Regions from separate parts of the Aerococcus christensenii genome, predicted to be linked through region 1. Evidence: a T-box and tRNA genes for the amino acid it is inferred to sense, from the RefSeq annotation. Region 1 holds a T-box; the other holds one or more tRNA genes.
The links. A T-box is a leader RNA that pairs with one kind of tRNA and senses whether it is charged. The one in region 1 lies ahead of ileS (isoleucine--tRNA ligase), so its partner is inferred to be a tRNA-Ile.
Positions count from the first base shown of each region.

Region 2: it has a tRNA-Ile gene. The T-box ahead of ileS (isoleucine--tRNA ligase) is inferred to sense a tRNA for this amino acid. The anticodon was not compared.

Region 1 is NZ_CP014159.1:165,582-181,636, forward strand. It holds gene AWM71_RS08220 (InlB B-repeat-containing protein) at 1-1,684, opposite strand, end outside; gene rpsD (30S ribosomal protein S4) at 2,107-2,718, opposite strand; gene AWM71_RS00775 (5'-methylthioadenosine/adenosylhomocysteine nucleosidase) at 2,970-3,677, opposite strand; gene AWM71_RS00780 (hypothetical protein) at 3,707-3,982, opposite strand; gene AWM71_RS00785 (NUDIX hydrolase) at 3,985-4,530, opposite strand; gene AWM71_RS00790 (LysM peptidoglycan-binding domain-containing protein) at 4,718-6,259, opposite strand; gene AWM71_RS00795 (SH3 domain-containing protein) at 6,298-6,810, opposite strand; gene nox (H2O-forming NADH oxidase) at 7,238-8,584, opposite strand; gene AWM71_RS00810 (cold-shock protein) at 8,860-9,069, opposite strand; gene ileS (isoleucine--tRNA ligase) at 9,072-11,855, opposite strand; T-box leader at 11,898-12,107, opposite strand; gene AWM71_RS00820 (DivIVA domain-containing protein) at 12,186-12,929, opposite strand; gene AWM71_RS00825 (YlmH family RNA-binding protein) at 12,941-13,717, opposite strand; gene AWM71_RS00830 (YggT family protein) at 13,740-14,003, opposite strand; gene AWM71_RS00835 (YggS family pyridoxal phosphate-dependent enzyme) at 14,026-14,691, opposite strand; gene ftsZ (cell division protein FtsZ) at 14,695-15,990, opposite strand; gene ftsA (cell division protein FtsA) at 16,024-16,055, opposite strand, start outside.
Region 2 is NZ_CP014159.1:709,725-725,779, forward strand. It holds gene AWM71_RS03335 (DNA/RNA non-specific endonuclease) at 1-924, shown strand, start outside; gene AWM71_RS03340 (YoaK family protein) at 932-1,621, opposite strand; gene AWM71_RS03345 (threonine/serine exporter family protein) at 1,765-2,601, shown strand; gene AWM71_RS03350 (threonine/serine exporter family protein) at 2,601-3,077, shown strand; gene AWM71_RS03355 (CTP synthase) at 3,291-4,904, shown strand; gene AWM71_RS03360 (amidohydrolase) at 5,095-6,303, opposite strand; gene AWM71_RS03365 (immunity protein Imm33 domain-containing protein) at 6,444-7,280, shown strand; rRNA gene AWM71_RS03370 (16S ribosomal RNA) at 7,665-9,213, shown strand; tRNA gene AWM71_RS03375 (tRNA-Ile) at 9,293-9,366, shown strand; tRNA gene AWM71_RS03380 (tRNA-Ala) at 9,393-9,465, shown strand; rRNA gene AWM71_RS03385 (23S ribosomal RNA) at 9,632-12,538, shown strand; rRNA gene rrf (5S ribosomal RNA) at 12,606-12,721, shown strand; tRNA gene AWM71_RS03395 (tRNA-Asn) at 12,734-12,807, shown strand; tRNA gene AWM71_RS03400 (tRNA-Thr) at 12,820-12,892, shown strand; gene AWM71_RS03405 (LysR family transcriptional regulator) at 13,098-14,006, shown strand; gene AWM71_RS03410 (DJ-1 family glyoxalase III) at 14,102-14,680, shown strand; gene yidD (membrane protein insertion efficiency factor YidD) at 14,680-14,946, shown strand; gene glmM (phosphoglucosamine mutase) at 15,203-16,055, opposite strand, start outside.

The DNA.
Region 1 (16,055 bases):
TGCTGCTGCAAGCAATGGCATTAGTCTCGCCATCGAATATACCGCCTGAAATGGTATCAACGACGCCAGCGTTCATCAAACCATGCTTTTTCCCCTTGAAACTGCCTCCCGTAATCTCTTCGATGTGACCTTTGAAGTGAGTCCCCCACGTTTTTTCCTTCATTTGTGAATAATCAACATTTTGCAGGCCATCAAAATTCTGTCCTGTATAGGTTCCACCGGAGATTTTTTTGATCGTCCCAGCATTCCAGATACCAACATTCCGCCCTGTTGCTACAACATTACCCGAAATTTCGCCTACCTCGGAGTTTTGCGTGAAATACAGTCCAGCATTGCCCGTTTCACCGTCAATACTTGAAAAATTACCGCCCGTAATCGACTGGATCTTAGCCATCTGTTTGGGATCACTGCCAACGGATAAAATCCCATTAGTTCCCGTAAAGGTACCACCAGTAATTTTATCTACCACAACTGGTGAACTCCCGTTCCTACCATATAAAACCAGTCCAGAGCAGAAAGGTATTGCCCCACTATACATGGTTGAATGTGCTTTCGGATATAAACTGGTAAAGGTCCCTGCTGAGATTTCCCCGATGCTGGCTCCGCTTTCCAACTGTACAGCCCCAAAGTGATAGGAGGTAAAAGTGCCTCCAGAAATACTATCTACTCTCGCTTTATTCTCAATTTTAAAACATGGAGAAGATACTCCGGTCCAATCTGACTGTTCAAAAGTTCCACCCGTTATTTTGGTGATTTTTGTATTCTCATCACTAACATTAAAAACAACACGCGTTCCTTTATAGGTGCCTCCAGAAATTTCAGAGACCTGAGCTTTGTCTTGGATTGTGACGATAGTATCATTATTAAAAGCGGCTGTAGCGCCCGTGGCAGGATTTTCGACAACACCACCCTTAAATTCTGCTGAACTTTCTTTACCGGAAATACCAACAATGCTGTTATTTACTTTTGGAAACTTGTTGCTATCACATGATAAGTTAGAATTAATTCTTGCCCCATCTTGTAACACAAGCTTGCCCTTCGTGACATAAACATGCACTTCGTCAAGCAATAACTCGCTGGTGGTGCCATCTCCCAACGTTAATGTTTTTCCACTATCCACCTGCAGAGATAAAGCTTCTGCACTCTTACTTGCTGTACCGGTTCGGTGTACCTTGTCAGTGGATAACATGGCACCTTGAGAACCTGCTTTTAAGGTAATGCTTTTATTGATCGGCACATCGTTATGTAATTCAACCTTGCCATGGACTTCAAGAACCGCACCGTCCTTAGCCTCCTTGAGAGCATCTTCAAGTGTCGCATAGTTTTTCTCGGATCCTTGTATCGTGATATGACCCGACTCTTGAGTGGCAGGAGTGGGGGGTATCACTTCTCGCAACTGTGCAGTAACTTGAAGTGAAGCAGCTTTTTTCTTTTTATCTCCTGATCTATTTTGTCCCTTCTCATTTTTTACGGGAGTTAGAACAAACTTTAACGGAGTTCCTTTTTTAGGAGACTGAGGCGTTTGAAGAGGCGAAGAGCTAGTAGCAAGATCAGCCACAATCAGACGCTCCCCAGTGAGTTTCTGATCTACATTCTTTGGCAAACTTTGTGCTTGGACAATTTGTGGTACTGCAAGCGGTGTAGCAATAAGTGTCAACAAAATAACTTTATTTATATTTTCCATTTTACAGCTCCTCTTTCTCTAAGCGCTGAATTGCTAAACAAAAAAGCAGAGTAAAAAGCCTAAACATTAGGCCAATTGCTCTGCCACATATAAAAAGGACACGGCAAAAAAGACAATCTTAGTCCTATCTGTCTGTCTGTCTGTCTGTCTGTCTGTCTGTCTGTCTGTCTGTCATTATGCTTAAAGCTCCCACAATTTGTCAACCTTTTTTATAAAAATACTTTATTCTATTTTACCATAATGGTTGCATGGATGCTAGCGCTTTCAGGCTTTTGCTTTTAATTTGAACAATCAGCTAATTAGCCGTCCTTTCTATTTTTCCATCATCGAATCGTTTCTCCCCCATACTCGTTTCCAATTTTCATTCGTCAAAATGCCCAACAAAAAAAGCCCCGGTAAACCGAGGCTTTCTAACACTTGGACTAAACTTGGTTGTAGTATTCAACAACTAAGGAGTCGTCGATTTCTTGGTTCAATTCATCACGTTCTGGTAAACGAGATAAGGAACCTTCTAACTTGTCAGCGTCAAATTCAACATAAGGAACGTGTCCGTAAAGACCTTCAACAGATTCTTTGATCACTTGTAAGTCTTTAGATTTTTCACGAACGCTGATCACTTGACCGACTTTAACCGTGTAAGAAGGAATATCAACGCGTTTACCATCAACAGTAATATGACCATGCGCAACTAATTGACGAGCTTGACGACGTGTAGATGCTAAACCTAAACGGTAAACCATGTTATCTAAACGTTGTTCAAGTAAAGTCATGAAGTTTGTACCAATGGTACCTTCTTGAACCTTCAAAGCACGTTTGTAAAGGTTACGGAATTGTTTTTCAGTCATTCCATAGATGTAACGTAATTTTTGTTTTTCTTGTAATTGTAAACCATATTCAGAAAGGCTCTTACGGCGTTGATTTGGACCGTGTTGACCTGGTGCATATGGACGACGAGCTAATTCTTTACCAGTACCTGATAAAGATAAGCCTAAGCGACGAGATTTTTTCCAGCTTGGACCGGTATAACGTGACATAATTGGTTTCCTCCATTAATTGATTATTGGAGTAAAATAATTAAGAAATTGATCACATTCGTGTAGTTCCGTCAACGCTTTCCCTTATGCAGCCGCAGGTACTTACTTCACCTGAAGTGGACGAACTATTGACGAGCTTGTTTCAATTTTGCTGCATTATTTTACACAAGTTACAGAATACTAAATAATCCTCTTTTTGTCAAGGAATAAAAGCTTTCCTATGAAAATTCTACGAGAAAAAGTGTAAAAAACTACTTGCTCTTTTCCTTGACTTGTTCAACGAAGGCAAGCGTTGTTTGAGCGCTTTTGACACCTACTTCTTGAATAAAGGTCTCAAAAGAAACCGCCGCTTGGTGGTCTGCGCGGTCAGAGATGGCGCGAACAATGAGGAAAGGAATATGAAATTGATAAGCCACTTGGCCAATAGCAGTGCTTTCCATTTCTGTACACAAGGCTCGGTCAAAGTGTTTTTGAATCCAAGATTGACGTTCTTCTCCACTAATAAAGGAATCTCCAGAGACAACCTGCCCTTGATAAACCCCTTGATAGGCTTTCTTTTCTTGGAGAACTGATTTGAAAGCTGCGAGATAATAGGCATCGCAGAGGTAGGAAAGTGGCATACTGTCCATTTGTCCTAAAGCGTTGCCTACTGCTCGGGTATCTACATCGTGATAAAGAGTCTCTGTTCCTAAGACCACATCTCCTACATTCAAGTCCGGATGCAAGGCACCTGCTGACCCAGAATTGATTACCAAATCAGGCCCTAATTCACAGACTAAAGTCGTCGCCATGGCCGCATTAACCTTGCCGATTCCAGATTGAGCAATGATCAAATCATGGCCTGCATAAGTTCCCGTCCACAAGGTTACTTGAGCGACTTGGCGCTTTTCTAAGTGAGGAATAGTCTCCACGTAGTAGTTCACTTCGCGACTGAGAGCCGCTATAATTGCAATTTTCATTTTCATATCCTTTCTTTGGGGCTTCTGTCTTACACAAAAAAGGCAATGTAGGTCACAATAATAATTCCTACCGTCAAAGAGATAATGCCGATATTTAAGAAACTATCCATTTTTTCAGAAGAGTTTTTTTCATGAAAACGTCTATTTTCAGAATCAACCTCTTCCAGGCTTTCCCTCTCCCTTACTTCCTTGTTCTTCTTTTGGAAAAGTCCTTTCTGTTTCCAGTTCTCCCAAAAGGAAGAGGCCTTTCCTTCGCTTGTTCTTTCGCGATAGCTCTTTCTTGTAATTAGAGGATCTTTTCTCACGCTTACCCTTCCTTCATGTACTCTATTTCTAACTCTCGAATCGCATAGGCCGTCTTCATATCCGTAATTTCTCCCTTTTCAAGGGCTTCTCTGGCTTCAGCGAGACTAAGCCAGACTTGTTCAATATGTTCATCCGCATCTTGGGGGCGTGGATGAGCCACCTTATGCAAATTCTTTGCCCGATAAACCGTTAAACATTCTGTTGACCAGCCTGGAGAAGGATAAAGATTAGCGACTTCTTTCCATTCTTCTGCTTGATAAGTCGTTTCTTCTTCCAATTCTCTTTGTGCAGAAAAGAGGAAGTCTTCCCCTTCTTCCACCATACCGGCAGGAATTTCTAATAAGGCTTCTTCAGCCGGTTTCCGAAATTGTCGCACCAACAAGAGCTTATCCTCTTTGGTTGCAATGATGGCTACAGCTGGGGAATGCCGCACAATTTCCCGATAAGATACCGTTTCATTTTGAAGTTCAACTTTCAAACGTTCCAAATGAATAATGCTTCCCTCATAAATATCTTCTTTGCTTAGTGTTTTTTCTCCGAATTTCACACGAATACTCCTCTCTTTTTTGATCTGACATATTAATTTCAACATTCTCAATATACCACAAAACCAGTTGAAACTTTACACTTCTGTGCCTTTTTAAATAAATATTTACTCTAGACAAAAAGCCTCCACCGAATTTCTTCAGTGGGGCTTTAGAATCAAATGCTATAAAGTTTCAAAAGACCTTCTCTTAAAAGACCTTGTAGAAAGGATGGCTTTCTTCAGATACCGATTGTTCCACAACCAGAGCATCCCTATCATAAGTCGTTCCTCCCATAGCCGACTTCTTCCCTTTAGGAAGGATCTGGAGAGCGGCTCCGCCATGTGCCTTGCCTTTGCCGATGATGCCATAGCTATAACCCTTGCTTCCTTCTTCAGCATAACGAGCCACTTGTTCGTTTGGTGACACCAGTCCTGCTTTATTGAAAATATAGGTTTCTCCGCGGTCATTCTGCCAAGCACCGGCTATACTTGAAAAGTCGCCATGATCAATGGCTGTCAGATCAATACCAGAAGCAGCATGTACCTCAGGTTGGTTCACTTTCAATTGCCATTCAATATGATAGGACTCAGGATTTGCATCATGTACCAAATAAAAGCCTTGATACTTAGAAGTATCCATATGTTTATTCCCATAAGCGATAGCTTCTTCCTTAGAAGCAAAGGTCTTACACATCAAAGCAGTCGGCTGTTTCTCCCGAAGCTTCCCAACTTCCTCAAAGCTAAGAACCGCCACATCTTGTGAAGAGGCCTCATCTTGTGAGCTTGGGGTTTCTACCTGAGGAGTCGTTTCTTCTTTAGCTGGGGTTTGAGTGCCCTTTGAAGGTGCCTCTTCTTTTGGAGCTTGACTCGTCGTTTGGAGGGGTGAAGAGCTTGTAGCAGGATCAGCGACAATCAAATGATCCCCTGGATAAAGCATAAAATCATCACCCAGTTTGTTCCAAGCCATGAGGTCTAGAACAGAAACTCCATAGCGGCGACTAATCTTCCAGAGAGAATCTCCGGCTTGAACCGTATAAAGAGACGCAGAGGAAGTCGGAGAAGTTTTTTGAACTTTCACAGCGGGTTGGACTTTTCCTCCGTCCTTTAATTCCCAATCAATGATGAAATCTTGACTACCCTTTTGACGAACATAGAATTGACGATACTTCCGCCAGTTAAAGATACTCTTTCCATAATCAAGAGCTTTTTGAACGGAATCAAAATGATGGACATCCCGAACAAAAGCTTTCTGAGTATTGACTTTCACTGGACGAGCGGGGGTTGGAGTCGTTACTGGACCCGTCACTTGAAGCTTGTCGCCAATCTGAAGCATGGTTTGCCCATTCACGCCGTTCCACCGCATCAAATCTGCCACGGACACACCACACTTTTGGCTAATCCGCCACAAGGAGTCGCCCGCTTGAACGGTATAGGTACCTTGCATTTGAATAGGCTGAGCGGATGGTGTAGCGACTGCTGCTTTCTTCGGCGTTCTCAATTCCCATTTCAAGACAAACTGCCGAGGTCCTACATAAGAGACGCGGTATTGCTTGTATTGCGACCAATTCGCATGCGCTTGTCCATAAGACATCGCCTCATTCACACTTGAAAATATGCGATTTTCTTGTTGCCACTCTCCTGTAACGGCATCCACAGGTTCGCTATCTACCGCTTGTAAAGTAATTGCAGATAACAAACTCACAGAAGCTAGAGAGAGCCATTTATTAAAACTCTTTTTATTAGTTCTCATCTCTTATTTACTCCTTTCTATAAAGTTTATGATAGTTCTTATAAAGGACTAATTGCAATATAACGTCTATTTCCTGAACCACCGATATAACTAATCCATTGATAACCCTCTGATTTTAAGACTTTATCATAATAAACACTCATTCCATTATCATAATAAGCCAGTTCTGGACTAGATAAACTTGGTTCTCCTCTCACTTCCTTTCTTGAGGTGAAACAATAAGTCCCCTTGGATGGCAATTCTTCTGCAGAAGAACCCGAGTGAGGATTTGAAGGATTATCCTCGGATTGATTCAACTTGTCAATCGCAATATATCTTCTGTTTCCTGAACCGCCTATATAACTAATCCATTGATAACCCTCTGCTTTTAAAGTCTTATCATAATAAACGCTCATCCCATTATCGTAATAAGCCAGTTCTGGACTAGATAAGCTTGATTCTCCTCTTACTTCTTTTCTTGAGGTGAAATAATAAGTTCCTTTTTCTGGAAGTTCTGTGCTGTCATTCGAATGTTCTGAATTTCCTGAGTTTCCTTTTTTGAGTTGTTTGATCGCTTAAGCTATTCTCTTTTCTGTCTGTTTGATCACTAGGACCGTTAGCCTCTTTTTGAACTTTTAATTCTCCAATTTTCTGAATAGAGTCTACACTAGGTTTTGCTACTTCTTGCGCAGACACTTCTTGAGCATTCACTAAAGACATTAATACTAACGAAGAACATATAACGCTACATTTAACAAGATTCTTCAATATACAATTTGATTGTTTATTTTTATTAATAAAAATTATCTTTTCAATATATTTAGAGAATAATAGCGCGCCTGTTCTCCGGCATTGAGTGTACCCTTTTTATTATAAATAATCAAGGTTTTTCCCCTTTTATTACAAGAGTTTCCTAACTTCTTTACTAAAAATTTACTAAATCATAAAATGAAAAAAACCGTCTTAAACAAAGACGGTTTCGAATACAAAATTGTTGTTTTAATTCTTATCTGCCGTTAAAGCCGCCATGGTGACATAATTATATGGCTGGTTGTAATGTGGCAAGAAGAAGATATCTAAGAGCTGTAATTTGTCCATGGTGATTCCTTCTTGGATAGCTAAGGAGAACATGTGAATGAGTTCATGCATGTCATAGTGGGAAGCTAGTTGGGTACCGACAATGCGGTTAGTTCCTTTTTCATAAACAATGCGAATCTTAACTGTCGCATTCTTCTCAGCTGGCATGAAGCCTGGAAGTTGAGTATCTTCATAGTCTACATATTTCACATTAACGCCGAATTTTTCAGCAGCCTTCACACTCAAACCAGTAGACACTAACTTAAGATCAAAAATGTCAATACCGTTAGAGCCTTGAACTCCTGCCCCTTCAATAGCCGTACCAGCAGCATTATGTGCACCTACGATTCCGCTACGTACAGCGTTAGAAGCTAAGGCAATGTAAGTTGTTGCTTGTAGGGCGTTGGAGTAGTTCGTTGCACAGTCACCGATTGCGAAAACATCTGGATCTGAGGTTTGGAAGCCACGGCTAACAAGATACGCCCCATTGGCAAATCTTTCGAGATGGTCGCCACCTAAAACGGAATTTGGACGGAACCCAATACAGTTAATAATAGCATCTGCATCGTATTGTCCCTTGTCTGTCTTGAGACCACACACACGTCCATTTTCGCCAAGGTATTCTTGCGCAAATTCACCATAGTGAGTTTCAATCCCGTGTTCTTTCAAGTTCTTGTCCATTAAGGAAGAGAATTCTTCATCATAGTAGCTTGCTAAGCAAGTATCTGCAGCATCAAAGAGAAGAACTTTCTTTCCACGACGTGCAGCAGCTTCAGCGATTTCAACACCGATGTAACCTGCTCCAACAACGGCTACAGTCTTCACTTCATTCTTCGCTAATTCTTGATCAACAGCCATTCCTTCTTGGAAGAGTTTTAAGAAGTGAATACCTTCTAAGTCTTTTCCTGGTAGGTTAGGGGCAATTGGTGCAGAGCCTTCTGCCAAGATTAATTTGTCGTAGCTCTCTTCAATAGCTTTGCCGTCTTTGGAAGTCGCATAAACGACTTTCTTGTCAAAGTCTACCCGGTCTACACTTGTTTCAAGGGAGATGCGAGCTCCTTTGGCTTCGAAGTCTTCAGGTTTAGTATAGAACAAGCCTTTATAGCTGTCGATTTGACGACCTACCCATAAAGCGGTCCCACAGCCTAAGTAAGAAAGGTTTGTATTCCGATCAATCATGACAACTTCATTGCCTTCACCATAATTGTCCAAAAGTGTATTTGCAGCAGCAATCCCTGCATGGTTTGTCCCAACAATAACAAATTTCATTTTTTTGTCCTCCTTGGATTTTTATTACAAGTTCAGTATATCACTAAATTTTGAAAGCGATATCTTTTCGAACAAAAATAACTATATTTTGTACTATAAAAACACTTATTGCATAGCAAATAATATATTCTCAAACAATATAGCTTTTATAGTCGTAGGATTCCCCCTATTTTTAAACATTTTAAGGGTTTATTTCGTCATTTGTATCGTCTAGACGGCCTTTAGGCAAAAAAAGCGTACATTCCTTATACAAGGAATGTACGCTTTCATATTTTTTACATTAATTGAAGGGCGACCGCTTGAGGGCCTTTTCTTCCAGGGGCGACTTCAAAAAGGACACTTTGGCCGACTATTAGTGAAGGGGTATTCAATCTTTCAAGTGCTGATTGATGAATAAAAATCTTTTCTTTGGAAGGATCATTTTCTATCACTAAATAGCCATAGCCCTTTTGCGCATTGTAACTTTCCACATATCCTTCATACATGACTAATCTTCCTCTGCTTGTAAAACTTCAGGGAAATGATCAATGACAATTTGAGCACACCGTTGACAAAGCGTTGGTGCTTGTTCGCAACTTCCTACCGATGGATAGACCCCACGGCAGCGTTCACACACTTGCCCTTCTGCTGGTGTCACAACTAACTTGAAGCCTTCGTAATCATCAGCGGAGCTTGGCGCTTGAGCTTGATCAAGAATTTCCAATTGAGAAACCATCAAGTAAATCCGCAAGTTTTCTCCCACTGCTTCTAGGAAGGATTGACAATCCGCATCGGCATAAATGTGAAGACGAGCTTCTAGTGATTTGCCGATAACTTTCTCATTACGGGCCGTTTCTAAAGTTCGGTTCGTTGCATCACGGAACTGTAAGAACTTATGCCAGAAAGTAGAAAGCTCTTCTGCATTTTCGTAATGTTCGACTTCAGGGAAGTTAGCAAGTTGAGCATAGTCTTCCTCTTCTTGTAAGAATTCCCAAATTTCTTCCGTCGTATGTGGAATAATCGGCGTTAATAAGATGGTCAATTTCTTAGTAACTTGATACATAACCGTTTGCATATTCCGACGTTTCGGATCATCTGCTAATTCAATATAGGTCACGTCTTTGGAATAGTCGAGATAGAAGCTGGACATCATTTGCGTTAAGAAATTCAAAATTTGTTGAATAATGGTATTGAATTCAAATTGATCGTAAGCTTCTCTCACTTCTTCCACTAAATGATCTAATTCTACTAAGATAAATTGATCAATAGGATCTAAGTCTTGATAAGAAACGCTATTAGCTTTAACATCAAAATCACTTAAATTTCCTAACATAAAGCGGAGGGTATTCCGAATTTTACGGTAAGATTCAGAAACTTGTGCCAAAATATCATCCGAAATCCGAACATCATAACGTGAGTCCACTGAAGTCACCCAGAGGCGAAGAATATCTGCCCCACGTTGATCACAGACATCATTAGGAGAAACGGTATTCCCTAGAGATTTACTCATCTTCCGACCTTCCCCATCATTCACAAAGCCTTGAGAAATGACTTGTTTATAAGGAGCTTGTCCATTAACTGCCACAGAAGTGAGTAAGCTGGAATTAAACCACCCGCGGTATTGGTCAGAACCTTCCAAGTACATATCAGCAGGATAGACCAGATGCTCTTCGTTCTCTAAAACGCCTGCCCAAGAAGAACCAGAGTCAAACCAAACATCCATAATATCTTTTTCTTTGGTGAATTGCCCATTTGGAGAATGTTCACTGGTAAACCCTTCCGGTAAGAGATCTTTGGCTTCTCTTTCAAACCAGACATTAGAACCATATTTTTCAAAGAGTTGGGCAACATATTCCGTTGTTTCTGGCGTGATGATTGGGGTTCCGTCTTCAGCATAGAAGATTGGAAGCGGAACGCCCCATACTCTTTGTCTGGAAATGACCCAGTCTCCACGGTCACGAATCATATTGTAAATCCGTTTTTGTCCAGAAGGATGCCACCATTTCACCTCATGATTGATGATAGATAAGGTTTTCTCCCGAATCTTGTCTACGGAACAGAACCATTGTGGAAGGGCTCTAAAAATAACTGGCTTCTTGGTTCGCCAATCATGTGGATAAGAGTGGGTGAAGTATTCTAACTTGAGAAGGGCTCCTTTTTCTTTGACGATTGAAATGGCGAGTTTGTTTCCTTCTTCATAGAACATTCCTTCAAAACCTGGAGCTTCCTCGGTAAAGCAGCCTTGGTCATTCAATGGAGAAAGGATTTCCAAACCGTAAGCTTTTCCAATTTGGTAGTCATCTTCCCCATGTCCAGGAGCGGTATGAACTAAACCAGTCCCGGTATCAGTAGTGACATGCTCCCCATTCATCACCAAAATATCCCGATCATAGAAAGGATGTTGGGCTACCATGCGGTCTAATTCTTTTCCTTGAATTTCTTGAACAATTTGGTAATCTTCCCATTCGAATTTGCCCACTAAGCTTTGTAGCAAGTCTTTAGCCACTAAATAGTGGTGCGTACCTATCTCTACTAAGACATAAGTAATACGTGGATGAACACTGATCCCCATGGAAGCTGGCAAAGTCCATGGCGTGGTGGTCCAAATGACAAATTCTGTATCTGAAGGTAATTTGCCAAAGGTTTCTTTAGCTTTATAAGCCACATAGATACTTGGTGTTTCCACATCTTTATATTCAATTTCTGCTTCGGCTAAAGTGGATTCACTGGAAGGAGACCAGTAGACAGGCTTATTGCCTTGATAGATAAGCCCGTTTTCAGCCATTTTCCCAAAGACACGAATTTCTTGGGCTTCGAAATCTTTGCGGTAGGTAACATAAGGATTCTCCCATTCACCAGATACGCCTAAACGTTTAAAGTCTTTGCGTTGTTGATCCACTTGCTTGGTGGCATATTCTTGACAGATTTTTCTAAAGGTAGCTGTGGATAAAGCTTTTCTATCCACACCAGAATTCGTCACTGCTTGTTCAATTGGAAGACCATGCGTATCCCATCCAGGAACATAAGGGGCATAGTAGCCTTCCATAGCCTTGGAACGAATAATAATATCCTTACTGATCTTATTCATAGCATGCCCAATATGAATATTGCCGTTTGCATAAGGAGGGCCATCATGAAGAACAAAAGGTTGGTTATCTTTGTTCTTCGCTAAGCGTTGCTCATAGACATGATTTTCTTCCCATTCAGCTTGTCTTTGGGGTTCTTTTTGGGGTAAATTTCCCCGCATTGAGAATTTAGTTTTCCCTAAGTTTAGCGTCTCTTTCATTTTCATTGCCACTCACTCCTCTTCTTTAATAAAAAAAGCACTTCATCCGCAAGGGACGAAGTGCTCCGTGGTACCACCCAATTTTGTAGAATTCTCTACCTTAAAGTCTTAACGCGACTGAACGTCATAACTTACTTCATTTTCAGTTAAGAAATCATTGAAGGATAATAAAATCAGTGCCATTATCTAACTCACACCTACTTAGATTCGCTTGGAATAGCGGGCTGACTTTACCTTGTTTCAATTCATTTTGTATTGTTCCTATTATACGGAACAGTTCGTATTTTTTCAAGTTTATCGATGACATTATTTTTCCAAATAATATGAAAGAATCCTCTATTCCTGGTCTTCATTCTTATCGACTTTCTCGCTCTTAGGCTTCTCTTCTGTTTCTTGTTCACTCAAACGGACTTCTTCGGCTTTGAGTAAATTTTCAACCTCACTTGGTAACACTGCTTTGACATTACCTGTACTTTGGTTAAGAAATTCTGCTTCCACTTGTTTTTTCTGAGCTTTTTCCAATTCTTGATCAAAAACTAAAGCGCCATGATGGTCCCGAATAGGAAGGTTATATTCTTCCAAGATTTGCTTAAGCGTTGGACATTCCACAGCTTGTTGTGGAACATCTTTAAAAAGATCTTGCCATTTAGGATCATCCAAAACTTGCTTGGCATTATTAATTAAGCCTTGCATTTGGAAAATATAGTAGCGTGAAGTTTCCCGAAGCTGGGCTTGTTCATTCAATAAATCCATTGCCTGATCACAAACCTTAGTCATGATTTGTTTAGCTGTTTCTTCAGCTCGCTTAATAATAAGATCCGCTTCATCTAAACTGGTCTCTCTTAACCGATCTGCAGCTTGTTGAGCAACCATAATGGAACGATTCACTGTGGCTTCTTTCTCATGTAAATCATCTAATTTACTATTAGCCTCATACAATTCTTGTTGGAGATGCTGGTTATTCATTTCTAAAGTGTTCATCATAACACTAAGTTCATTGAGATAAGCATCTACCTTTTGGCGGTCATACCCGCGCATTTTACTAGGAAACTTGTGGTTTTTTATCTCATTTGCTTGCATATGTATTCCCCCTACTGATTGGAATAACGTGTGACTTGGAGGCGAAGCTTTCCCTTTTTGGTTTCTGATAGGACGGCCTCTAGTTTCAACCGCCCATAATGCCTCAAAGAGAGAACGTCTCCTACCTGAACTTCGTGACTTGGCTTAGAAGCTAAGGTCCAATTACATTTGACCTCTCGATTATCAAAAGCTACTTTCACCTTTTGCCTAGACAAGCGGAAGCCTTCACTCAACAAAAGATCCTGTCTCAGGGAAGCCACGCTGATTTGAAAAGATTGTCCATCCTCTTTTCTGTCTAATAATTGAGAAAAAGGAACTTCTTGCAGATGAACAGAAGCATGTCCGATACGTTGGACTTGCGTCATGAGATAAGGTGCTAAATCTTTCTCTACGATAAATTGCCATCTCTCTCCATCTTGAAGAATGTCCCCCAATCGATCTCGCTGAATCCCTTGACTAAGCAAGCTTCCTAAGAGTTTGCGATGACTTAATTTTTCAAACTTCTTGGGATACTCTACCTCTATCAAAGTTAATTCAAGAGCCGATCTATCGACTTCTTCATAGTAAGGACAAATCAATAATCGTTGATTCTCTGCTCCTTCATAACCACCATCCCACACCAATTTCAAGGTCTCTGAATTTCCAAGCAATTGCTTAGCAATCACCTGCTGGCGTGGATTAAAAAAGTGAGTTAATTCCGGACGATAAGACCGTTCTACGAATTGAATTTTATGCGCGAGATCTGCTGTAAACTCTCGCTCTTCTGGTCGATAGTGATCTAAATACATCTCTTTCTCACATCAAATCTTATCACAAAAATACTAAAAACAAACTGGTTAAGCCCCTCATCGCTAATTCCAAAACAAGGATCGCAATTAATGGAGAGAAACTTATTCCGGCTAGAGTAGGAATAAATCGATCAAATATTTCAATGTAAGGAAGAACAATTCGATTCAAATACTTTCCAAATTGACTCTCTCTTCCGTTAGGTAACCAAGACATCAAGGCCCAAATCACAATTAAAAAACTATACGTTTGTAATAAAAAATATAAAGTTTTGAAGATTAAGATCATGCTTGACTGAATTCCTTTCTTTTTACTGGAAGAAGGCAGAACCTACACGAACAAAGCTGGCTCCTTCTTCAATGGCAATCTGATAGTCGCCACTCATTCCCATGCTAAGGTGTGTGCAGGGAGCCCAAGGCAGATGTTCTTCTGCGACCTGATCCCGGCACTTTCTTAATTGGCCAAACAAGCGGTGTTGTTCGCTAGCACCCACTCCTTGTGGGAGCATCGTCATTAAACCAACTACTTTCACTTTGGGATAATCGGCTAATGACTTGATAAAATCTATAACCTCTTCTTCCTTTATCCCATGCTTACTCTCTTCGCCTGAAACATTCACTTCTACAAAGCAAGCAATGGGCTGATCCGCACGTTTATTAATTTCTTTGGCGATCTTCAAACGGTCTAAAGCATGAAAATAATCGATGTGATTAATAATATCTTTTACCTTTCGAGATTGCAAAGGGCCGATCAAATGCCACACAATATCATCGGCCATTGCTTCTTTCTTTTCAAGCAAGCCTTGAACATAGTTCTCCGCAAAGTGCCGAACGCCTGCTTGATAAACCTCTTTTGCCTCTTCAACACTATGGTATTTAGAAACGCAAATCAGCGTGGTCTCGTGAGGAGGGCACGCTGATGCTGTTAGGGTATGAACAGTTTCCATTAACTGTTTGGCTCGACTTTTAATCGTCATGAATTAACGACGACGCTTTCTAAAGAATGGTGGCGTATCTAATTCATCATCTTCACTCACATTATCATAATTAGTGTCATTTGATGTATCAAAATGACGAGAAGAATCTACTGGTGCGCCGTAAGAAGGACGACCAGTCGGTTCAAAAGAATCTTGGCGAAGAGGACGTGAGTTATCATAAGTAGGCGTTACTTGTTTTTCTTCAAAGTATTCTGGACGATTGCCTAAATCTCGGCTAGTAGGTGCGGATTGATAACCACTTGATTGGTTAGGACGATTGTTTTGACGTTGAAGATTACGTTTTTTCTCTTCTTGTTGACGTTTTTGACGACGATCAGGATCAATTCCTGTTGCAATAACTGTGACAATGACTTCATCGTCTAAGTTTTCGTTAATTGTTGTTCCGAAAATAATGTTAACTTCAGAAGAAGAAGCAGAGCTTACAATTTCAGCAGCATCTTGGGCTTCAAATAAGGTAAGGTCTTCCCCACCGGAAATATTTAAAAGAATTTGTTCAGCCCCATCGATGGAAACTTCTAACAATGGAGAAGAAATAGCTTTCTTAGTAGCTTCAGCTGTACGATTTTCACCGGAAGCTGTTCCGATCCCCATCAAAGCTGTCCCTTGATCTTGCATAACAGTTCTCACATCCGCAAAGTCCAAGTTCACATAGCCTGGTGAAGTAATTAAGTCAGAAATTCCTTGAACCCCTTGTCTTAAAACATTATCCGCTTCTCCAAAGGCTTCACGCATTGGAGTCTTCTTGTCAACAATTTCTAACAAGCGGTTATTGGAGATCGTCACTAAGGTGTCCACATATTCCTTCATGTTAGCAATACCTTCAGCAGCAGAACGACCACGTTTAGGTCCTTCAAAGGTAAATGGACGGGTCACAACCCCAACGGTCAAGGCGTTTAATTCTTCCTTAGCAATACGAGCAACAACTGGTGCAGCCCCTGTACCGGTTCCACCGCCCATTCCGGCAGTGATAAAGATTAAATCTGCACCTTGTAAAGCTTCACGAATTTGGTCTTCGCTTTCTTCAGCGGCTTTTCTCCCTACTTCAGGTTGTGCCCCAGCACCTAATCCGCGAGTTACTTTAGGTCCAAGATGAATCTTGTTTTCTGCTTTTGAATGCGCCAAAGCTTGCGTATCTGTGTTGGCCACGATGAATTCAACGCCCTTAACCCCTTCTAAAATCATACGGTTAACAGCATTGTTACCACCACCACCAACGCCAATGACTTTGATGTTAGCATTATTATTACATTCTATTGTGTTATCGAATTCTAAATCCATTCTACATCCTCCCAGTATCTCTTTATCATGATCTTAATTAAATATATCATCGATAATGTTACGAA
Region 2 (16,055 bases), 540 kb from region 1:
GTATTAGCTATCGCTTTTGTAATTTATGGAATTCCTAAATATACGCCTAAAAGATGGACTAAAAAGATTCAAAAAATACTTTTAGTAGGAATAATAGGTCTAATTGTTGTAACGGCAATTCAGCTCGAAAAATCTACTTCTCAACCAGAAGAAGTGAAGACTTCTCAAGAAAAAAAGAGAAAACAGAAAGTCTCAAGTGGAAAGTGGCAACAAAGTAATCCGATAGCCGGAAAAGCTGGGATAAAGTGGAAATCAGAAGAAGCTCAAAATTTAATTTCTCAAGTGAAGAAAAATAAAATCACTACTCCTCCTAAAGTACCTAAGAATAAACGATTTGTTGTAGTAAATGAAAATGTTCCTTTATTTACAGAAGAGAATTTAAAATTTGAACAGGCTTACGCCAATTATGGAGAGTTAGATTATTTACAAAGAGTAACAGGAGCTGAAGGTATTCTAGGGGTAGAATTAATGCCAACTGATGATCGAGAAGCTATAGATAGCATTACTCCGACTGGTTGGCAACAGATAAGATATGTTAATGTTAAAGGGGGATGGCTTTATAATCGCTCACATTTGATTGGCTATCAGTTGACTGGAGAGAATGCGAATAATAAAAATCTTATGACAGGGACTAGATGGTTTAATACAGAAGGAATGCTTCCCTTTGAAAATTATGTTGTACATTATATGAAAAGTACAGGCAACCATGTTAGATATCGAGTAACTCCGGTATTTGAAGGGAACAATCAGTTAGCCAGTGGGATTTATATGGAAGCTTTATCTATAGAAGATGGTGGAGAATTACAATTTCATATTTTTATCCCTAATCGGCAGCCAGGAGTAAAGATAAACTATTCAACAGGAAAGAGTGTTGGTTCTCAAGGTCCTATTCAAGACGGTGAACTTTCAAAATTCTCCAAATAAGTTAGGATTACGATAATTGGTGAGCATGTATCATTAACCAGAAAAGAGCGGTTCCTGTTAAAGAAATAGGAATAATAATGGTGGCTAATCCCAAAAATTGTTGTAGAAAACTGACAAAAATGGTGCCGGTAATATAACAGACTAGAATAGTTGAAATATAGATAACATTACTTTTAGCTAATTGTTTAACTTCATCATTTGGATAGAATAAATAGTCAAATAAGTTTTCTGTTAATTTTCGAAGGTTTCCTGTCATCATCATAGGTGTGTAGGGAGTTCCTTTTACAGATCGAAACTCTTCAAATTGAGAGGCCGTGGCTAATGTTAAAAGGCAAACTGCTAGAAGATCGTTAATATATTGGGTGGCTATTGCAGATAAGGCCATTAAGAACATAGAATACACCATCACGAAATAGTGGCGCTTAAAATGATTTTCATCATCATAAAACCGATAATGCAAAATACGAGCAAAGGCGGTTCCTAATAAAAAGGATAGGATAGAAACAATAAAGAGAAGTATATTATGAAAATTTCCAGTTCCAATGTGAATGCCTAATTTAATAATATTTCCTGATTGAAAGCCAGCAAAAACCCCGTTATGATTAATGTAAGAATAAGCGGTTTGACAACCTCCTGAAGTTGTTAAAAGCCAAGAATATACAATATTTTCAGTAATTAGCAATTTTTTAGGTGGCATGATTATCTTCTCCTTACAAAACATTTCCTTCATTATACGCTTAACTGCTCTTTCAAGTAACAGGAGTTTGATAAGAAAGAATGAAAAGTTTCATTTTTATACTTTATTTATAATAAATTATACTCTGGTTAAGGAGGTCAATAGTGATAACTAAAGAATCAACAGTTGAAGTTCAACATATAGAAAAAGTGAAAAAAGAAAATATTCAAATTATTCAAAAGAAAATTTTAGAAACGGCCTTACTAGCAGGTCAAATTATGTGTGAATCTAATGCAGAATCTTACCGTGTAGAAGATACAATGAATCATATTTTAACGTATTCTAAAGCGTCATATGCAGTGGCTGTTTCTTTTTCGACGTCTATTTATGCTATTCTAGATGATCTTAAATATAGTAATGGTGGATATGCAGGGATTAAAAGGATTACCTCACGTTCTAATAATTTAAATAAAATTTCTCAAGTGAATGCGGTATCTCGGTTACTCATTAATAGAAAAATAACTATAGAGGAAGCATATAAACGTTTAGTGGTAATTCGTCAGCAACCCAATCAGTATTCAACGTTTTTGTTTTCTTTGAGCATTATAGGTTTAGCACTTTCTTTTTCTGTGATGTTTGGTGGGGGAATACAAGAATTTATTGCTTCTGGTATTGATGGAGTGATACTTTCATTAATTGCTATATTAATGAATAAATACTATGTTAATAAAGCTTTATCTAATCTCGTTCAATCTTTAGTGATTACAGTGGTTGCTTATATGTTATTGTTGTTTCTTTATCCTCAAATGAAAGTATCTGTAGTTATTGTCTCTACTTTGATGCCGATGGTACCAGGAACAGCGATAACAAATTCTTTGCGAGATATTTTTAGAGAAGATTATATTGCAGGAAGTTCACGAGCTCTGGAAGCTTTTTTTGAAGCTTTGATGATTGCGATTGGATCAGTTGTAGGATTAGCTATTTTGAAAGGAATAATTTAATGAAGTATTATTTAATTCAATTATTAGCCGCTTATTTTGTAGGAATTTCTTGTTCTATTTCTGTAGAAGAGCCTCGAAAAATGATTTTAAAAACAGCAATTATTGATACGGCAGGATGGGGACTTTATTTATTTTGTTTAGATTTTTTTCATTGGTCAATTATTTTATCCACTTATATTGCGGGATTATTAATTGCAAGTTTATCGCATGGGTTTGCTCGATTATTTAAAGAACCCGTGACAGTCTTTTTTATTCCTGGATTTTTTACTTTAGTTCCTGGAGGAGGAATGTATCGAACGGCCTTCTATTTGTTTCAAGGAAATACTCCCAGAGGATTATCTGAACTATCAACGACTTTATTTATTGCTTTAGCTATTGCTTTGGCCGTATTTACCTGCGATACGACTGTTCAAATTATTTTTAATCAGAAAATGCCTAAGTTTATTCGAAGAAATCGAAAGCATAAAAATTCATAGGTTTAGTATATAGACTAAAATAAGAGAAATAAAAGGATGAGTAACTTTTACTTGACCCTTTTGTAACTTTGCGCTAGTATAATTTTTGGGCACCTTAAGTGATCAAGTAATAGAAACGGCTCCTGTTCTTTTTGAAAGAATGGGAGTTTTTTAATTGTAAGGTTACTTAGATAAAAACTAATAAATAAAATTCTGGAAAGGTTAGGTTAGAGAATGAGTAAAAACACCAAATATATTTTTGTGACAGGTGGCGTAGTTTCGTCAATCGGTAAGGGCTTAGTTGCTTCTTCTTTAGGCCGGTTACTTAAAAATAAAGGATTGACAGTTACTATGCAAAAATTTGATCCTTATATTAATGTCGATCCAGGGACTATGTCTCCTTACCAACATGGAGAAGTGTATGTATTAGATGATGGTACAGAAACGGACTTAGATTTAGGTCATTATGAACGTTTTGTTGATGTGAAGTTGAATAAATTCTCGAACGTTACCACAGGAAAAATTTATTCCGAAGTTATTGCTAAAGAACGTAGAGGAGATTATTTAGGAGCAACTGTTCAGGTTATACCTCATATCACAAATGCTATTAAAGAAAAGATTCTTCGTGCAGGTGAATCAACAGATGCGGATGTTGTTATTACTGAAATTGGAGGAACTGTTGGAGATATCGAATCTCAACCTTTCATTGAAGCTATTCGTCAATGGCGTAAAGCAGTAGGGACAGAAAATATTTGTTATATTCATACAACACTTCTTCCTTATTTACATGCGGCTGGTGAATTAAAGACTAAACCTACACAACATTCTGTTAAAGAATTGCGTTCTTTAGGTATTCAGCCAGATATTTTAGTGGTACGAACAGAAAAACCTATGCCTGAAGGAATGAGAGAAAAAATATCTACTTTCTGTGATGTAAAACCTGAAAATATTATTGAAAATAGAGATGTAGATACCATTTATTCCTTACCGCTCGCTTTACAAGCACAAGGATTTGATGATAAAGTATGCGAGGCTCTTGAATTGAATGGTCTTGGGCAAGCTAATATGGAATTTTGGTCTGATCTTTCTAAACGTGTTCTAAAATTAAAAAATAAAGTGAAAATTGCTTTAGTTGGAAAATATGTTTCTTTACAAGACGCTTATCTCTCAGTAGCAGAAGCTTTAAAACATGCGGGATATGACTATGATTCAGAAATTGATTTGGATTGGGTGCCAGCAGAAGAGATTACCGCTGAAAATGTAAGTCAACGTTTAGGAGATGCTGATGGTATTTTAGTCCCGGGAGGATTTGGTTCGCGGGGGATCGAAGGGAAAATTCAAGCTATCCGTTATGCGCGTGAAAACAAAGTTCCTTTTATGGGAATTTGTTTAGGTATGCAATTAGCAAGTATCGAATTTGCTCGTGATGTTTGTGGATATACAGATGCTAATTCAACAGAAATAGATCCTGAAACACAAGCTCCAATTATCTCTTTGATGGCTGATCAAGAATCTATTGAAGAAATGGGGGGGACTCAACGTTTGGGAGCTTATCCATGTGTTCTAAAAAAGGGGACGTTAGCCGAAAGTCTTTATCGAGTAGAAGAAATTTCAGAACGTCATCGTCATCGTTATGAATTTAATAATGCTTTCCGTGAAAGCTTGGGAGAAAAAGGATTAGTTTTCTCTGGAACTTCTCCAGATGAAAGATTGGTTGAAATTGTAGAGTTGAAAGATCATCCATTCTTTATTGCAAGTCAATTCCATCCAGAATTTCTTTCACGCCCAAATCATCCACATCCTATTTTCAAGGGATTTGTAAAAGCCTCTTTAGAAAATCATAAATAGTGAATTAAAAATGGTGTTGAGAACCATCCTTAGGTTGCTAACACCATTTTTTATGGAATGAAATTTAAAAAGTGCGCTATTAATTAATAGAAAAAGCAAAGATATTTGTAAGATAAGGTTCTTTGAAAATGAGTTCTTAGGAGCCTTTATTACACTTACTGTATCTTTGCCTTTTTATTTAAATTTCAGGTTATTTGATATTATTTTCTTCTAAATAAGTGGCTACAATAGCAGCCATTCCCTTAGCGGCTACAATTAAGGCGCCTTCATCCATATAGAATTTTGGATGATGGTGAGGGAAAGCAGGATGTTTTTCTTGATCTTCAGATTGGCAGCCAATCCATAAGAAAGTACTTGGAACTTTTTGGGCATAATAAGCAAAATCTTCAGAAGGTGGTTGAGGAGATACGGCATGAATACCCTTAAGTTCATCAAATGGATGCGATTGAATGGCACGAATAGCAAATTCGGTGATATCAGGATCATTATAAAGAACAGGGTAATCATGAATATAATCTAAATCACAGGTTACACCAAAAGTTGCTTCTATTCCTTTTACTTTATTTCGAATTTCTTCTTCTATTTTTTGACTGGTTTCAGGTGCAATAGATCGAACGTCTCCACCTAAGACCACTTTACCATTGATAGCATTATTTGCCCCTACTCCGTTAAAATTGCCTATAGTAATAGATCCAACATCAAAAGGATTTAGCCGTCGACTAATAATAGTTTGTACAGACATTACGAAATAAGATGCGGCGACAATGGCGTCATTAGCCGAGTGAGGAGAAGAAGCGTGCCCTCCTTGTCCGTGGATTGTTAAGTGGAAGTTATCTCGTCCTGTTTGTGCGTTGCCAATGTGATAATTGATGGTCCCCACTGGTATATTACTCATAAAATGCATGCCGATAACGTTATCGACACCTTCCAAACAGCCCGCTTCGATCATTGATTTGGCGCCTCCTGGAGAAGCTTCTTCAGCGTTTTGGTGAAGAATGATAATTTTCCCAGAAAACTGATCTTTTAATTCGATAAGGGTTTCTGCTAAAACAAGGAGATAAGCGGTATGCCCATCATGTCCGCAAGCGTGCATGGCATCTGTTTTTGAAGCAAAAGGAAGATTCGTTTCTTCTTTTATAGGTAAAGCATCAAAATCAGCGCGTAAAGCCAAGGTTTTTCCAGGTTTTAGAGAATCAATGGTTACAACAATTCCGTAACCATTTCCAACTGAAGATTTTACTTCACAATCTAGGTCTTTATAAAAATCTAGAATATATTGAGCAGTCCATTGTTCTTTGAAAGATTCTTCTGCGTGTGCATGAAGTTCTTCACGGATTTTTATTATGCGCTCTTTCTTTTTATCTAGTTGTTCATAAAGTGCGTCAATAAATTGCTTCATAGGGTTTCCTCCTTATTTATTAATATTTAATCAAGTATAAGCCTTATTTGGACTAAAAACAATTAATGTGAATGGATGTTAAATAATAGAGAATTTTGTATAATAATGTAGGAAATAAGACAAAGAAGGAGGAAAATGATGTGCAGCAATGGTTACCAGATGGTAATTTGATTTTAATGTCAAAGAAACTCTACAATAAAGAAGCTAAACTTTTATGGGCTTGGAGAGAAACTCCTTCAATACCTAAAGACAGTGGTTGGCGTCTTTTAAGTACAGAGGATACTACTGAATCTTTACGACAATCTTCAACGGTATTTCTTCCCTATGAGACAGTTCTTACAATTCAACCAGCAATAGCGTTTATCTATTATTATCCGGTAGGTGCTGATTTTCAATTCACAGAACAAGGATACTCACAGCATTTTGCTTATAATGATACTTATGAATATGTGAAACCAGCAAAATCCATTCAGGGCTTGCCATTCAAAGATTACGCTTTTCAATCTCATTTTTCACTTTTTATAGAAGATTTTCAGAAAGCAAGGGAAAAAAAGAAGTTTTGCTTTCATTGGTCGGATGAGGAATTGCGGACTTTAAATGAACTCAATAGACAATTGTTTCATTTCTATAATGTTTTAATGGGAACTAGGAAAACTCCCTTAAAAGTTAAAGAAGACGTGTTATTAATAGGTCTTGGGCTAGGTTTCTTATTTAAAAAATGCCAAATCAAAAATATTGTTTTTCTTGAAGAAGAAATGATGAATGTGGTTGTTCATAGCCTTTTTATACGCTTTAATTGTTCTTTGGATCAAACAAAACAGACGATAATAGCATATTGGCAAGCAACAAAGACAGCGCCTATCGCTAAACAACTTATGCAATATGGGATAATGATGGCAACATGGATAGATAATAAATCTTTTGAAGCTGTTCACAAAGAATATCAGCGATTGTGTACACACTATTTAGAAAATTAAATGCTTAAAAGCTATATAAGACTTAACTAGTTCTATAGGTCTATGAAGTGATGCTATAAAAATTGAGAATATTAAATTATATTTTTAAAAAGAGTTGACAAATTTTGAAAAATGAACTATACTAACAAAGTTGTTTCTGATAGAGAACAGCAAGGAACAACAAATATGGAATAATAAAAACATATTGACATTATGAAGTGCATGTGTTATTATTAAATAGTTGCGGAAATAAGCGACTGAAAGATAGACCTTTGAAAACTGAACAAAGAAGACGAACCAAATGTGTAGGGATAGTTAGAAATAACTAAACCAACAATTCAAGCAATAAGTCTAGACTAGACTCAAACAAGTCAGCAAAATGAGCTAAGAACAGTTCATGAATTCTTTCATGAGAGTTTGATCCTGGCTCAGGACGAACGCTGGCGGCGTGCCTAATACATGCAAGTCGAGCGAACAGAGAAAGTGCTTGCACTTTCAAAGTTAGCGGCGGACGGGTGAGTAACACGTAAGGAACCTACCGATAAGCGGGGGACAACATCCGGAAACGGGTGCTAATACCGCATAGGAAGTTTGTTCGCATGAACAAACTTAGAAAGATGGCTCTGCTATCACTTATCGATGGCCTTGCGGTGCATTAACTAGTTGGCGAGGTAACGGCTCACCAAGGTGATGATGCATAGCCGACCTGAGAGGGTAATCGGCCACATTGGGACTGAGACACGGCCCAAACTCCTACGGGAGGCAGCAGTAGGGAATCTTCCGCAATGGACGCAAGTCTGACGGAGCAACGCCGCGTGAGTGAAGAAGGTTTTCGGATCGTAAAACTCTGTTGTAAGAGAAGAACAAATTGTAGAGTAACTGCTACAGTCTTGACGGTATCTTACCAGAAAGCCACGGCTAACTACGTGCCAGCAGCCGCGGTAATACGTAGGTGGCAAGCGTTGTCCGGATTTATTGGGCGTAAAGGGGGCGCAGGCTGCTTCTTAAGTCTGATGTGAAAGCCCACGGCTTAACCGTGGAAGTGCATTGGAAACTGGGAAGCTTGAGTACAGAAGAGGAAAGTGGAACTCCATGTGTAGCGGTGGAATGCGTAGATATATGGAAGAACACCAGTGGCGAAAGCGACTTTCTGGTCTGTCACTGACGCTGAGGCCCGAAAGCGTGGGTAGCAAACAGGATTAGATACCCTGGTAGTCCACGCCGTAAACGATGAGCGCTAGGTGTTGGAGGGTTTCCACCCTTCAGTGCCGCAGCTAACGCATTAAGCGCTCCGCCTGGGGAGTACGACCGCAAGGTTGAAACTCAAAGGAATTGACGGGGACCCGCACAAGCGGTGGAGCATGTGGTTTAATTCGAAGCAACGCGAAGAACCTTACCAAGTCTTGACATCCTTTGACCACTCTGGAGATAGAGTTTTCCCTTCGGGGACAAAGTGACAGGTGGTGCATGGTTGTCGTCAGCTCGTGTCGTGAGATGTTGGGTTAAGTCCCGCAACGAGCGCAACCCCTATTGTTAGTTGCCAGCATTGAGTTGGGCACTCTAGCAAGACTGCCGGTGACAAACCGGAGGAAGGCGGGGATGACGTCAAATCATCATGCCCCTTATGACTTGGGCTACACACGTGCTACAATGGATGGTACAACGGGCAGCGAGCTCGCGAGAGTCAGCGAATCCCTTAAAGCCATTCTCAGTTCGGATTGTAGTCTGCAACTCGACTACATGAAGCCGGAATCGCTAGTAATCGCGGATCAGCACGCCGCGGTGAATACGTTCCCGGGTCTTGTACACACCGCCCGTCACACCACGAGAGTTTGTAACACCCGAAGTCGGTGAGGTAACCTTTTGGAGCCAGCCGCCGAAGGTGGGACAAGTGATTGGGGTGAAGTCGTAACAAGGTAGCCGTAGGAGAACCTGCGGCTGGATCACCTCCTTTCTAAGGATATTATGGAATACACATTACGTTTTCTTTGTTTAGTTTTGAGAGGCCTATCAAACACATGTAATGGATCACCGGGCCTGTAGCTCAGTTGGTTAGAGCGCACCCCTGATAAGGGTGAGGTCGATGGTTCGAGTCCATTCAGGCCCATTAGAAGAATAAAAGTTATTCTTTTTGGGGGATTAGCTCAGCTGGGAGAGCGCCTGCTTTGCAAGCAGGAGGTCAGCGGTTCGATCCCGCTATTCTCCATAGCAAGGGAAACCTTGCAACTTGTTCTTTGAAAACTGAATACTATAGTAAATTCCACCTTATTATTTCTACCAGGAGATAATAAGGAAACAAACCAATTTTTACCAAGCGTAAAAACCGAAAAAGAGTTTTAAAAAACTTTTCGCAATCATACAACTTAACCAGTGGTTAAGTGAATAAGGGCGTACGGTGAATGCCTTGGCACTAGGAGCCGATGAAGGACGGGACGAACACCGATATGCTTCGGGGAGCTGTAAGTAAGCTTTGATCCGGAGATTTCCGAATGGGGGAACCTCATTGTTTTAATCGACAATGGCAAGTAAGTGAATACATAGCTTATGATGTGGTAGACGTGGTGAACTGAAACATCTCAGTAGCCATAGGAAAAGAAAGAAAAATCGATTTCCTAAGTAGCGGCGAGCGAACGGGAAAGAGGCCAAACCAAAGTGCTTGCACTTTGGGGTTGTAGGACTGAAGGAAGGTATGACAAGATCTAGCCGAATGATTTGGGAAAATCAATCGAAGAAGGTGAAAATCCTGTAGGCGAAAGATCGCGGCAGCCTGTCAGTATCCTGAGTACGGCGGTACACGTGAAATTCCGTCGGAATCCACCGGGACCATCCGGTAAGCCTAAATACTACCTAGTGACCGATAGTGAACCAGTACCGTGAGGGAAAGGTGAAAAGCACCCCGGGAGGGGAGTGAAAGAGTACCTGAAACCGTATGCCTACAAGCAGTCAAAGCCCGTTAAAGGGTGATGGCGTACTTTTTGTAGAACGGACCGGCGAGTGACGATAGCAAGCAAGGTTAAGCGGAAGAAGCGGAGCCTTAGCGAAAGCGAGTCTGAATAGGGCGTCAAGTTTGTTGTCGTCGACCCGAAACCAAGTGATCTACCCATGTGCAGGGTGAAGGTGTGGTAAAACACGCTGGAGGCCCGAACCCACGTCTGTTGAAAAAGGCGGGGATGACGTGTGGGTAGCGGTGAAATTCCAATCGAACTTGGAGATAGCTGGTTCTCTCCGAAATAGCTTTAGGGCTAGCCTTGGATGATGACTATTGGAGGTAGAGCACTGTTTGATCGAGGGGTCCATCTAGGATTACTGACATCTGATAAACTCCGAATGCCAAAAAGTTTTAGTCCAGGAGTCAGACGGCGAGTGATAAGATCCGTCGTCGAAAGGGAAAGAGCCCAGACCACCAGCTAAGGTCCCAAAGTATCAGTTAAGTGGAAAAGGATGTGGGGTTGCACAGACAACTAGGATGTTGGCTTAGAAGCAGCCATCATTTAAAGAGTGCGTAATAGCTCACTAGTCGAGTGACCCTGCGCCGAAAATGTACCGGGGCTAAACTGAACACCGAAGCTGTGGATCCGTGAGGATGGTAGGAGAGCGTTCTATAGGCAGAGAAGCTGGATCGTGAGGACCAGTGGAGCGTATAGAAGTGAGAATGCCGGTATGAGTAGCGAAAGACGGGTGAGAATCCCGTCCACCGAATGACTAAGGTTTCCTGGGGAAGGCTCGTCCTCCCAGGGTAAGTCGGGACCTAAGCCGAGACCGAAAGGGATAGGCGATGGACAACAGGTTGAGATTCCTGTACTTGTTTTATTTGTTTGAGCGAAGGAAGGACACAGGAGGCTAAGCTGAGCGCGGAGATGGAAAGACGCGTCCAAGCAGTAAGTGTGATGGTGAGTGAAAGGCTTGCCACAGAGTACACAAGCTGTGACGGGGAGAGAAATCAAGTATCGAAGCAGCCGATGTCACACTGTCAAGAAAAGTTTCTAGTGAGAATAAAGCAACCCGTACCGCAAACCGACACAGGTAGTCGAGTGGAGAACACTAAGGTGAGCGAGCGAACTCTCGTTAAGGAACTCGGCAAAATGACCCCGTAACTTCGGGAGAAGGGGTGCTGACCGCAAGGTCAGCCGCAGTGAATAGGCCCAAGCGACTGTTTATCAAAAACATAGGTCTCTGCCAAATCGGAAGATGACGTATAGAGGCTGACGCCTGCCCGGTGCTGGAAGGTTAAGAGGAAGGGTAAGCTTTCGAGCGAAGCTCTGAATTGAAGCCCCAGTAAACGGCGGCCGTAACTATAACGGTCCTAAGGTAGCGAAATTCCTTGTCAGGTAAGTTCTGACCCGCACGAAAGGCGTAACGATTTGGGCACTGTCTCAACGAGAGGCTCGGTGAAATTGTAGTACCAGTGAAGATGCTGGTTACCCGCGACAGGACGGAAAGACCCCATGGAGCTTTACTGTAGGTTGATATTGAATGTTTGTGTGACATGTACAGGATAGGTAGGAGCCGAAGAGATCGGGACGCTAGTTTCGAAGGAGGCACCCGTGGGATACTACCCTTGTGACATGACCATTCTAACCCGCGACCATAATCTGGTCGGGAGACAGTGTCAGTCGGGCAGTTTGACTGGGGCGGTCGCCTCCTAAAGAGTAACGGAGGCGCCCAAAGGTTCCCTCAGAATGGTTGGAAATCATTCGAAGAGTGTAAAGGCAGAAGGGAGCTTGACTGCGAGACCTACAAGTCGAGCAGGGACGAAAGTCGGGCTTAGTGATCCGGTGGTTCCGCATGGAAGGGCCATCGCTCAACGGATAAAAGCTACCCTGGGGATAACAGGCTTATCTCCCCCAAGAGTTCACATCGACGGGGAGGTTTGGCACCTCGATGTCGGCTCATCGCATCCTGGGGCTGAAGTCGGTCCCAAGGGTTGGGCTGTTCGCCCATTAAAGCGGTACGCGAGCTGGGTTCAGAACGTCGTGAGACAGTTCGGTCCCTATCCGTCGCGGGCGTTGGAAATTTGAGAGGAGCTATCCTTAGTACGAGAGGACCGGGATGGACACACCGCTGGTGTACCAGTTGTTCCACCAGGAGCACAGCTGGGTAGCTATGTGTGGACGGGATAAGCGCTGAAAGCATCTAAGCGTGAAGCCCCCCTCGAGATGAGATTTCCCATCTCAATAAGAGAGTAAGACCCCTGAAAGACGATCAGGTAGATAGGTTCGGAGTGGAAGCCTAGTAATAGGTGAAGCGGACGAATACTAATCGGTCGAGGACTTATCCAAAGGAAAAGTTGTATGACAAAAAGGAAGAAACTATAGATTCAGTTTTGAGCGAATAAGGCTCATATTGTGCGGTGACGATGGCAAGAAGGATACACCTGTTCCCATACCGAACACAGAAGTTAAGCTTCTTAGCGCCGAATGTAGTTGGGGGTTTCCCCCTGTGAGACTAGGACGTTGCCGTGCAATTCTTTTTATTCCGCAATAGCTCAGTTGGTAGTAGCGCTTGACTGTTAATCAAGATGTCGTAGGTTCGAGTCCTACTTGCGGAGTTTTTTATTTATGCTGCAGTAGCTCAGCTGGTAGAGCGTCGCCTTGGTAAGGCGGAGGTCGTGGGTTCAAGTCCCATCTGTAGCTTTTGTTTAAAAGCGTCAATTTTAATTGGCGCTTTTTTTGCAATATTGAAAAATTCAAAAAAAGTATTTTCATCATTTAACTTAATATTTTTGCTGTTATTTTTGTTGTTATTATTCAATAAATGTGTAAAATAAATTTTAATAGGTTTTACTAATGTTATGTTTTTATTGTTTAAATCATTAATGGTGAATGATGGAGTGGGAAAATGAATTTTCAAAAACTTAAGTATGCAATTGTTGTGGCTAATTCAGGATCTTTTCGTGCGGCGAGTCGTCGTTTATACATGGCCCAGTCGTCTTTGTCGACTGCGATTAAAGAATTAGAAGAAGAATATCAAATTCAAATTTTTGAACGGACAAAACGTGGGATATTTATTACAGAAGAGGGCAGTGAGTTTTTAACTTATGCAGAAGATATCCTATCTCAAGTAAAAACTTTAGAGCAACGCTATTTAGGGGATAATGATCGCCATATGTTTTCGATATCTGGGCAACATTATGATTTTGCTGCAGAAGCATTTGCTCGATTGGTGGATGAAGAGTCTGGTCGAAAAGACTGGAATTTTCGATTTTTAGAAACCTCAACCAGTCGAGTTATTGATGATGTGAGGCATTCTTATAGTGAGTTGGGTATTCTTTATTTAAATGATTCAAATCGTCGAGTCATTGAACAACATTTGGATCATTATGAATTAGTTTTTAAAAAGCTGGGCTTGTTTTATCCGCATGCCTTTTTGGGAAAGAATCACCCATTGGCTAACTTAAAAGAAATTTATTTAGAAGATTTGAAAAAATATCCCATTATAAAATTTGAACAAGCGAAGGGCTCTTCTTTACAATTTAGTGAGGAATCTTTAGAAGGCAATTTTGAAGGGGAACAAGTTATTTATGCCTCAGATCGAGCAACAGTGATTAATTTATTAGCTAAAACAAACGCTTATTTATTAGGATCTGGGATTGTAACCTCGCCTTTTAGTTTACTTGAACGTACGATTCCAATCGTAGATGGTGAAGTAAGTGAAATAGGCTATATTCAAGCCCGATATCGAAAAAACTCTGAATTAGCTGAAAAATACATTGATCATTTAAGAAAAATGGTTAAAAATAAAAAATAATTGGGTTCCTTTTAAAGAGTTTTTGGGGAAAAGGACTTCCCTTTACGAATAGGAAGAGAGCGCGTACAATAAGGATTGAAAAGGAGGATTATTATATGAAAGTAATGATTTTATTAAGTAAACATTATGAAGAAACAGAAGCCTTAACAGTTGTTGATTATTTAAGACGGGCAGATATCACGATTGATATGGTTGCTACAGAAGGCAACTTACAAACTGTAGGGGCGCACAATATTGTTATTTTAGCTGATAAATTAATTCAAGATGTGAACGCCAAAGATTATGAAATGATTATTACTCCAGGTGGCGTTGGCGGAACAGAAGCTTTGATGGCAAATAAAGAAGTTGTTCATTTATTCAAAGAACAGTTTCAATCAGATCGCTATTTAGCAAGTATTTGTGCTTCTCCATTAGTATTAGGGAAAGCAAAAATTTCTGAACATATCCGTGGAACCATTTATCCAGGTTTTGAGAAAAAATTGAGTTTTAAAGAATACATTTCAGATGAGCCTGTTGTTGTGGATAGAGAGCATCAAGTCATTACGTCTCAAGGCCCAGCAACGGCTGTGTATTTTGCATTAACTTTGATTGAAGTATTAAAAGGAAAGGAAGTACGTGATCAAGTGGCTAAGGGGCTATTGCTTCCTCAATTAGAAGATTTTATTAAAGCTTAATGAATAAAGTGTTTATAAAAGGTGTTCTATTTTATCAAAAATGGATTTCTCCTTTGTTTTCGCCTTCTTGTAGATATTTTCCGACGTGTTCGAACTACATGCTTCAATCTTTAGCAAAATATGGAGCTTTTAAGGGAGGACTTATGGGGATATTTCGAATTTTAAGATGTCATCCTCTCGCAAAGGGAGGAGTTGATCCTGTCCCAGATACGTTTTCTTGGAAGAAAAGTTTTAAAAGTAAAGATAATAATCATTTTCTTTTATAATTTAAACATGATATTTTAACTGTATTAGTGTTGGTGACAATCTTAGAATAGCCCAACACTATTTTTATTTTATAGTTGGACATTCTGATCAATAACATTAGGATTTTATGAGATATTTATTGGAATTTTAGCTTGTCATGAGGGATAAAAGAATAATCTTTATGAAAATGATGTGACCCCAAAAAGTTAGACTTTTTGGGGGTCACATCAGCTTTTTTTGAATACTAGATGGTTACTTTCCTTAGAAAGAGGACACTTAGTTATCGATACCGTAAAGTTCTTTGACTTTATCTGCGATGCGGTTAGCATAATTTAAGGCAAGATCATCTGTCGTAGCTTCGACCATCACGCGAAGAAGGTTTTGTGTCCCACTAGGACGTACAAGAATACGTCCGTCTTGGCCAAGTTCTTTTTCAACTTCTTTAGTGAGTGAAAGAATCTCTGGATGATTGGCTGCTTCAATTTTTCCTTCTCTTGTGACACTGACATTAACTAATTTTTGAGGATAGGTGGTCATTTCGTCTGCTAATTGGCTAAGTGTTTTGCCCGATTGCTTGAGGACATAGAGCAGTTGAATAGCTGTTAATAAGCCGTCGCCTGTTGTGTTGTGATCCATGAAGATAATATGACCAGATTGCTCTCCACCTAAGTTGTAGTTTCCTTCACGCATAGCTTCTACGACATAGCGGTCACCGACTTTTGTAGTGATATCTTTCATTCCAGCTATTTTAATTGCTTTATGAAAACCGAGATTAGACATTACAGTAGCAACGATTGTACTATTTTTTAATTTACCATGATCGTTGAGATACTTCCCACAAATATGCATAATATGATCGCCATCTATTAATCTTCCTTTTTCATCTACAGCTAAGCAACGATCAGCATCACCATCAAAGGCTACGCCAGCTTGCGCATTTTTTTCAAGAACAAGTTGTTGAAGTCTTTCTGGGTGAGTAGAACCTACGCCTTTATTAATATTAATGCCGTCTGGATTAGTGGCAATCGTTGTAAAATCGCATTCGAGGTCAGCGAACAAACGATTAACAAGTGGAGCAGAAGCGCCGTTAGCGGCATCTACACAGATATTTAAACCGGAGAGATTTCCA